Regions from separate parts of the Gemmata algarum genome, predicted to be linked through region 2. Evidence: riboswitches for the same ligand, from Rfam matches in the RefSeq annotation. Region 2 holds a riboswitch; the other holds the start of a gene.

Region 1 (3,660 bases), on a different contig from region 2:
CCCAGGCGGAGTCCTTGCCCGAACTCCACGACAACAGGACCTTCGGCCTCATACGCTCACCGGCCGAACGTTCTCGATCTCTTCGCGCGTCAGCCGGCGGGCGGCAGGCAACCCCGCGGGGAGCGGGTGAAGGGCGGGATGAAGCGCGTGAGCGACGATCTCGGCGCTGTCCACGAGGCGCGGCCCGGGCCGACTGAAGTACGCATTACCGTCGGTGACGTACACCCGCCCGGAACGAACCGCCGGAAGCGCCTCCCACCCCGGGCAGTCCCGGAACGCCGGAAGATCGACGAGCGTCCGCTCCAGCGAGAAGCCACAGCACGCAACCAGCAGCACGTCCGGCCGCGCCGCGACCACGTCCGCCCAGGCGAGCGTGCGCGACGGCCCCCCGGACACGCCGAGCACCTCGTCGCCCCCGGCCAGTCGAACCAGTTCCGGGGTCCAGTGCCCGCAACTGAACGGCGGGTCGAGCCACTCCAGCACGACCACCCGGGGGCGAGCGGTCACCTGTTCCGAACGCTTAGCGACCGCCCCGATCCGTTCACGCAGCGCGGCCACGGCGAGGTCCGCCCGTGCGGGCACGCCCGCCGCGTCGGCGACCAAGTGCAACGTGTCGAACACGTCCCCCAACGAGGTCGGTTCGAGGTTCACGACCCGCGGCCGGCCGGGCAGCGTACAGGCCGCCGCGGTCACCTCGGCTTCGGCCACCGCGCACACGTCGCACAGCGCCTGGGTCACAATCAGGTCCGGCTTCAAGCGCTCCAGCGTCGGCAGGTCAAGTGTGTAGAGCGCCCGTTGCGTTTGCAGACGCTCGCGCACCAGGGCGTCGATCTCACGGCTGGTGGCATCGTGCGGGATCAGCGTGCGGGTCACTTTGGGAAGCGCGGTCACGAACGCCGGGTAGTCGCACTCATGAGTCACCCCCACGAGCGCATCACCGAGCCCGAGTTCGCAAACGATCTCGGTGGCGCTGGGGAGCAGGGACACGATTCGCACGACCGCCTCCGTCAGTTGGCCGCCGCGGGCACGGGCTCGCGGACGGCCGGGAGCGCGCGCTCGGCCAGGGCCAGCGCGCCAAAAAGCAGCGCCACGAACGTCGCGTCCCCGAGCAGGGTGTTGCGGAAGTACGGAACCGCGGCGACGTAGCACGACACCAGTTCGCCGAGCGTGTGCGGGTAGAAAACCAGCCAGGTGGCGAAGTTGGTGGTGACGAAGAACTGGACCGCCCCGAGGAGCGTGACCGCCGCGGTCGAGGCCGCCGTCCGGCCCTTCCGCAGCCGGCGCGCCAGTAACACGTTCAGCGCGAGGCTCCCGTACACGGCCGGCACGAGCACGTGCATCCCGGCAGCGAGGTCGCCGGGAACCAAAGCGGCGAGCGGAACCAGAACCGCAAGCCGCCGGTCGGCGAAGCACGCCCCGGCGAAGATCGCCAGCGCCCCGACCGGCGTGAAGTTCTGCGGGTGCGAGAGCTGGCGCACAAGAGCCGCGGCCGCAACCAGCGACAGCAGCAGAAGAACGCGCGGCAAACGGGACTGGTAGTCGGTGAACACGCACGGCTCCTTGTTCGCCGGGACGGGCGAACCGGGTGCCTGCGGAGGGGCAAAAGCGGACAAACGGGTGCGCACGCGCACGGAGCGCCTGTCGGCCGGTCGCCTGGTTCCGAGGCACCGAACGGGTGAACGACAGGCAGGTCTTCTGGCTTACGGCTCGTAGCGGGCGGCGGGCGGCCTTCCCGTGACGAATCACAGTGGCGGGTGCCCGAACCCTGGCCGAACACAGCAGCGGCCCTGCGCCGGAATCGCACCGGCTTCCCTTTTCGTCGCGCCGCCCACGGGCGCGAACCTGTCGAGACGAATCTGACTTATGCGCCCGCCGACGGATCGGCCACGCGGTCACGCCGCGCGACGAACGCCGCTATCCGCCGAGCGGTACCACCGCACGAACGCGGCGTAGTCCGCGGGGGTATCGACCCCGCGGTGCGCGTGCGCCACCACCCCGACGCTGATCGTACCACCGGTGCCGAGCACGCGGAGCTGCTCCAGCTTCTCCGACTGTTCCAGCGGGTGCGCCGGCGTCGCGGCGATCCGCGGCAGGAACTCGCGGCGGTACGCGTACACGCCCAGGTGTTGGAGGAACCGGGCCGGGCGCGCGGCGAAATCCGGCTCGTCGTCCCGCACCGCCGGGATCGGCGAGCGCGAGAAGTACAGCGCCCGCCCGCGGTCGTCGCACACCACCTTCACCACGTTGGGGTTGCGATACGCTTCGAGGTCCGGAATGGGCACCGCCAGGGTGGCCATGTCGGACCCGTCACGCATCAGGTCGGCCAACAGGTCGATCGCGTCCGGTTCCAGTTGGGGTTCGTCCCCCTGCACGTTAATGACCACGTCCGCCGTGAGGGTCGCGGCGACCTCGGCCACGCGGTCGGTGCCGGACGGGTGGTCGGCGCGGGTCATCGCGACCCGCCCGCCGAAACTGGCCACCGCGGCGCGGATGTCTTCGTGGTCGGTCGCCACGACCACCGTGTCGGCGCACTTCGTCTCGCACGCCCGCTCGTAAACGTGCTGGATCAGGTACTTGCCGGTGTCCCTCAGCAGGGGCTTGCCGGGCAGTCGCGAGGACGCGAACCGGGCCGGAATCACAATCGCGACGCGCATCGGGCTCACCTCCGGGTCCGTCGAGCGCCCGGAGATTAAACCCACAACCGCCAGCGGACAAGGCGAACCGCGCCAACCGTCAGCCCGGCCCGCCGGCCGGCGCGGCGCGGCCGTTCGCGGAGTCGCTCACCACGCGCCCGTCTTTCATGCGGATCACGCGGTCGGCGCGCTGGGCCACTTCGTCGCTATGGGTGACCACCAGGAGCGCGAGGTTGCGCGCCTTCTGGAGCGACGCGAACAGGTCGAGCACCTTGACGGCGTTGTCGGAGTCGAGGTTACCGGTGGGCTCGTCGGCCAGCAGTATCGCGGGGTCGTTCGCCAGGGACCGGGCCAGCGCCACCCGCTGCCGCTCGCCCACCGAGAGCTGAACCGGCAGGTGGTTCGCCCGCTTGAGCATCCCGACCAGTTCGAGCAGTTCCTCGGCCTTCTTCGCCCGCGCCCGGGCGGAAAGGGCCGGCCCCTCGAACATCGGCACCTGCACGTTCTCCTTCGCCGTCAGCGTCGGGATCAGGAAGAACGACTGGAACACGAACCCGATCTGCCGGGCGCGGAAGTGGTTCAGGTTGTGGTCCTTCGAGAGCGGCTCGCCGCGGTAGTACACCTCCCCCGCGTCGGGCGTGTCGAGCACGCCGAGCAGGTTCAGGAGCGTCGATTTGCCGCACCCGGACGGGCCGGTGATCGCCACGTGCTGCCCGGCGCGCACGCCCAGCGTGACGCCGTTCAGCGCGCGCACGTCGCCATCGGGGTACGTTTTCGCGAGTTGCTCGCCGAAGAGCAGGTAGTCGGCGGGGCGGTCAGTCATGGCGCAGCGCCTCCGTCGGCAGGAGCCGGGCCGCCCGGTACGCGGGGTACGCGCCGCCGATTAACCCGATCAGGAGGGTGATCGCCGCCCCCTTCAGAATCACCACCAGGGACAAGTCCGGCTCAATGAACCCGTTCACCTTGGGCGAAAGAGTCAGCGACTGCATCCCAACAAACGCAATGACCACGCCCATGAGCGTTGCCC
Region 2 (3,660 bases):
TCGAACTCGACGACGACCCGGACGACGATCCGGACGACGCCCCGGATAATTGACTCGCTGTACCGGTGCCGTTCGCTGCGTTGCCGCGGGTCGCGCGTTCGGCACATCGGGCATTTCCCCACCGCAATTCCCCCTTTTGGAGCTTCCGGAAGTTTTCCACTACCCCGCGACCGGTTTCGAGCAACCGGCCGGCCCAAAATCCGTGCCCGAAAAGCGAACTCGCCTGCACATGACATTCGCCGCAACTCATTTGAATTCAAAGCATTGAGTCTCGATCGCTGCACTCGAACTCCGTCACATCGGTGCCCCGCTCCTGTGCTTGGGGGTGTGGGATTCGGTGGTAGCTGTGCCCCAGCGAGCTGCCAGCGAACGACCCGCGAATGGGTAGCGGATGTCCAGTCGAGTCGCTGACGTGGCGCTGTAAGGCGTTCGGCAGGCGCAAAATGACTTGGCCTGGGGCCACAACAGTTCGGGTCGCCAAGGTGGTGGGTGTCGGTCACCACCCGCACCCGCTTGTGCGCGCGGATGCGGGCCGCCCGGCCGTCGTGCTCCTGGGCCGTGTGCGGGCGGATCAGTCGCGCGAACGGGAGGTGGTACGCCACGCGCCCGAACCGCCGCGCCGGGACCGGTTCCGTCATCCAACTGCTCCTGCGGGACGCCGCGCCCGACACCGGGGGACCTTCCGGCCGATGGCACCGGCCACCTCGGTCACCCCGCGCCGCCGGGGGGGGGCGCCGTAAGTCCTGCCGGGCGCTGCCCGGTTCACACCGGTCATAGTGGTCACCGCTGTTCCTGTTTTCATCGATCGAACATCTTCTCGCCGGTGTAACGTCGGCGGGCGCTCGTTACACGCGCGGGGGCGGCCCAGTGTTACGGGGGGGAAGACGGGTGTGGCCGGGTGACCGCGCGTGACCGGGGAGACCGACCCCACGGCCCTCTCGCCGTGCTCGCCGGCCCGGTCCGCAGAGCTTCCGTGGGCCGGCGGGAAGGGAGGGGGTGGCGCCGGGAGGCGTGGTCCCGGGGCGACATGCGCACGCGGGGCGAAAACTCACCCCCCGACCCCCTCCCTGAAGGGAGGGGGAGCTAAAGCCACCGCGCACCCGAAGCGGAATCGGTGTGCCGATGCCTTCCTCCCCTCCCTTCAGGGAGGGGCTGGGGGTGGGTCGCCTTTGGCCTTGAGTGTGGCCCGCTCGCTCCGCGAGCGGTTGCGAGTTCGTGAGGGGGCATTGCGTACCGGTCAAGTGATACGCGGAGCACCGCTCGCGGAGCGAGCGGACCACACTCAAGGCAGAGCCCGCGTGCTCTGCACGCCCCGGGATCACTCCTCCCCGCGCCACCCCCTCCCTTCCCGCCGGCCCACGGAAGCTCTGCGGACCGGGCCGGCGAGCACGGCGAGGGGGCCGGGGGGTAGGTTGCCTTCGGGGCCGGGGACATTTTCACAGGCCGAACGCCTAACCCCCGTTACAGCGCCGCAACCGGTTCCGGCCCGCGTAACGCGCACGGCTTGCCTGCCTTGCACCCGCGGCGCCGCGTTTGCCACGGCCCGCGGATTTGGTTGCGGCCGGCAGCGCGGAACGCCGATGATGGTGCCTGTCGTCGGTTCGGCCGCGCCTCGCGCGGCTGACTAAAAGGGAACCCGGTGGAAATCCGGGACTGCCCCACGCAGCGGTAACGGGAACGACCGCCGTCACACGCACTGGCCCAGGTGGGCCGGGAAGCGACGGCCAGTAGGTGTGCGGTTCGCCGCACCGGCCCGAAGTCCGAAGACCTGCCGCCGACCCGCGCCGCGCACACCCTGCGCCGCGCGGACACACCCGTGCCTTCGAGGGGAAGGCGGCGGGCGGCCGGCATCCGTGCGCTCGCGCACGTACCCATCCGCCTGTGCTCTTTCCCCGCGCGCACCGCGTTCACCGGGAGAGAGCCGTGACCACCCCCGCCATCGACCTCACAATCACTCCCCCGCCCGCGGGGCGCCCGCGGCTCCCCGATTCGCCGTCGCTCATGCAGGTCCGCAAGCGGAGCGGCGCGCTCGAAGACGTTAACGTGAACAAGATCGTCCGCGCGGTGCAGCGGTGCAGCGGCGGGCTCCCCGGCGTGGACCCGATGCGGGTCGCGGTGAAGACCATCGGCGGGCTGTACGACGGGGCCACCACCGCCGAACTCGACCGGCTCTCGATCCAGACCGCCGCCGGACTCATTTCGGAAGAGCCGGAATACTCGCGGCTCGCGGCACGGCTGCTCGCGACCTACGTCGATAAGGAAGTCGCCAACCAGGACGTTCATTCGTTCTCGCAGTCGATCGCGGCCGGGTACCGGCACGGGCTGGTCGCCGAAGGTACGATGGCGTTCGTCGCCGCCAACGCCCGCAAGCTCAACGCCGCCGCCGCCGAGCCCGCGCCGGACCTGTTCGAGTACTTCGGGCTGCGCACCGTGTACGACCGGTACCTGCTCCGGCACCCCGACACGCGCCACGTCATCGAAACGCCGGCGTTCTTCTTCCTGCGGGTGGCCTGCGGGCTGGCCGAGTCCGCCGCGGACGCGATCGAACTCTACCGGCTGATGTCCGCGCACCGTTACCTGCCCAGCACCCCGACGCTGTTCAACTCCGGCACCGCACGTCCGCAGATGTCCTCGTGCTACCTGCTCGATTCTCCCGCCGATGCCCTCGAAGCCATTTACGACCGATATGCCGACGTTGCGAAGTTGTCGAAGTTTGCCGGCGGGATCGGGCTGGCGTACCACCGCATCCGCTCGCGCGGGTCGCTGATCCGCGGCACCAACGGGCACAGCAACGGCATCGTCCCGTGGCTCAAGACGCTCGACTCGTCGGTGGCGGCGGTGAACCAGGGCGGGAAGCGCAAGGGCGCGTGCTGCGTGTACCTGGAGACGTGGCACGCGGACGTGGAAGAGTTCCTGGAGCTGCGCGACAACACCGGCGACCCGGCCCGGCGCACGTACAACCTGAACCTCGCCAACTGGGTGCCGGACCTGTTCATGCGGCGCGTCGAGGCGGGCGAGCCGTGGTCGCTGTTCGACCCGAAAGCCGTCCCGCACCTGACCGACCTGTTCGGCGCCGCCTTCGACGCGGCCTACACCGAGGCCGAGGCGAAGGGGCTGGCCGTGAAGTCGGTGCCGGCCCGCGACCTGTACGCGCGGATGATGAAGACGCTGGCCGAGACCGGCAACGGGTGGATGACCTTCAAGGACGCCTGCAACCGCGCGTGCAACCAGACCGCCGAGCCGGGCGCCGTCGTCCACAGTTCCAACCTGTGTACCGAGATCGTCGAGGTGACATCGGCCGGTGAGACCGCGGTGTGCAATCTCGGTTCGGTGAACCTGGCCCGGCACGTCACGCGCGACGGGTTCGACTTCGCGGCGCTGGCCGAGACGGTCCGCACGGCGGTGCGGTTCCTTGATCGCGTCGTGGACGTGAACTTCTACCCCACCCCGGAGGCCGCGGCGTCGAACGCCCGGTGGCGGCCGGTCGGGCTCGGGGTGATGGGGCTTCAGGACGTGTTCTTCAAACTGAAGCTGCCGTTCGACGCCCCCGCCGCGCGCGAGCTGTCCCGGCGCATTCAGGAAGAGATTTACTACCACGCGCTGGCGACCTCCTGCGAGTTGGCGGCGGCGCGGGGGCCGCACCCGTCGTTCGCAAGCACC

What was found. Region 2 has a riboswitch for cobalamin ahead of R5W23_RS16045 (ribonucleoside-diphosphate reductase subunit alpha). Riboswitches for the same ligand answer to the same signal wherever they lie in the genome.
Region 1: another riboswitch for cobalamin. It lies ahead of R5W23_RS18930 (DUF6580 family putative transport protein); the one in region 2 lies ahead of R5W23_RS16045 (ribonucleoside-diphosphate reductase subunit alpha).

Annotation. Positions count from the first base shown of each region.
Region 1 is NZ_JAXBLV010000189.1:158,441-162,100, forward strand. It holds gene R5W23_RS18920 (Dph6-related ATP pyrophosphatase) at 1-52, opposite strand, end outside; gene R5W23_RS18925 (cobalamin-binding protein) at 49-996, opposite strand; gene R5W23_RS18930 (DUF6580 family putative transport protein) at 1,008-1,550, opposite strand; cobalamin riboswitch at 1,669-1,860, opposite strand; gene kdsB (3-deoxy-manno-octulosonate cytidylyltransferase) at 1,893-2,654, opposite strand; gene R5W23_RS18940 (ABC transporter ATP-binding protein) at 2,734-3,456, opposite strand; gene R5W23_RS18945 (ABC transporter permease) at 3,449-3,660, opposite strand, start outside.
Region 2 is NZ_JAXBLV010000180.1:66,021-69,680, forward strand. It holds gene R5W23_RS16040 (sulfite exporter TauE/SafE family protein) at 1-53, shown strand, start outside; cobalamin riboswitch at 1,581-1,790, shown strand; gene R5W23_RS16045 (ribonucleoside-diphosphate reductase subunit alpha) at 2,002-3,660, shown strand, end outside.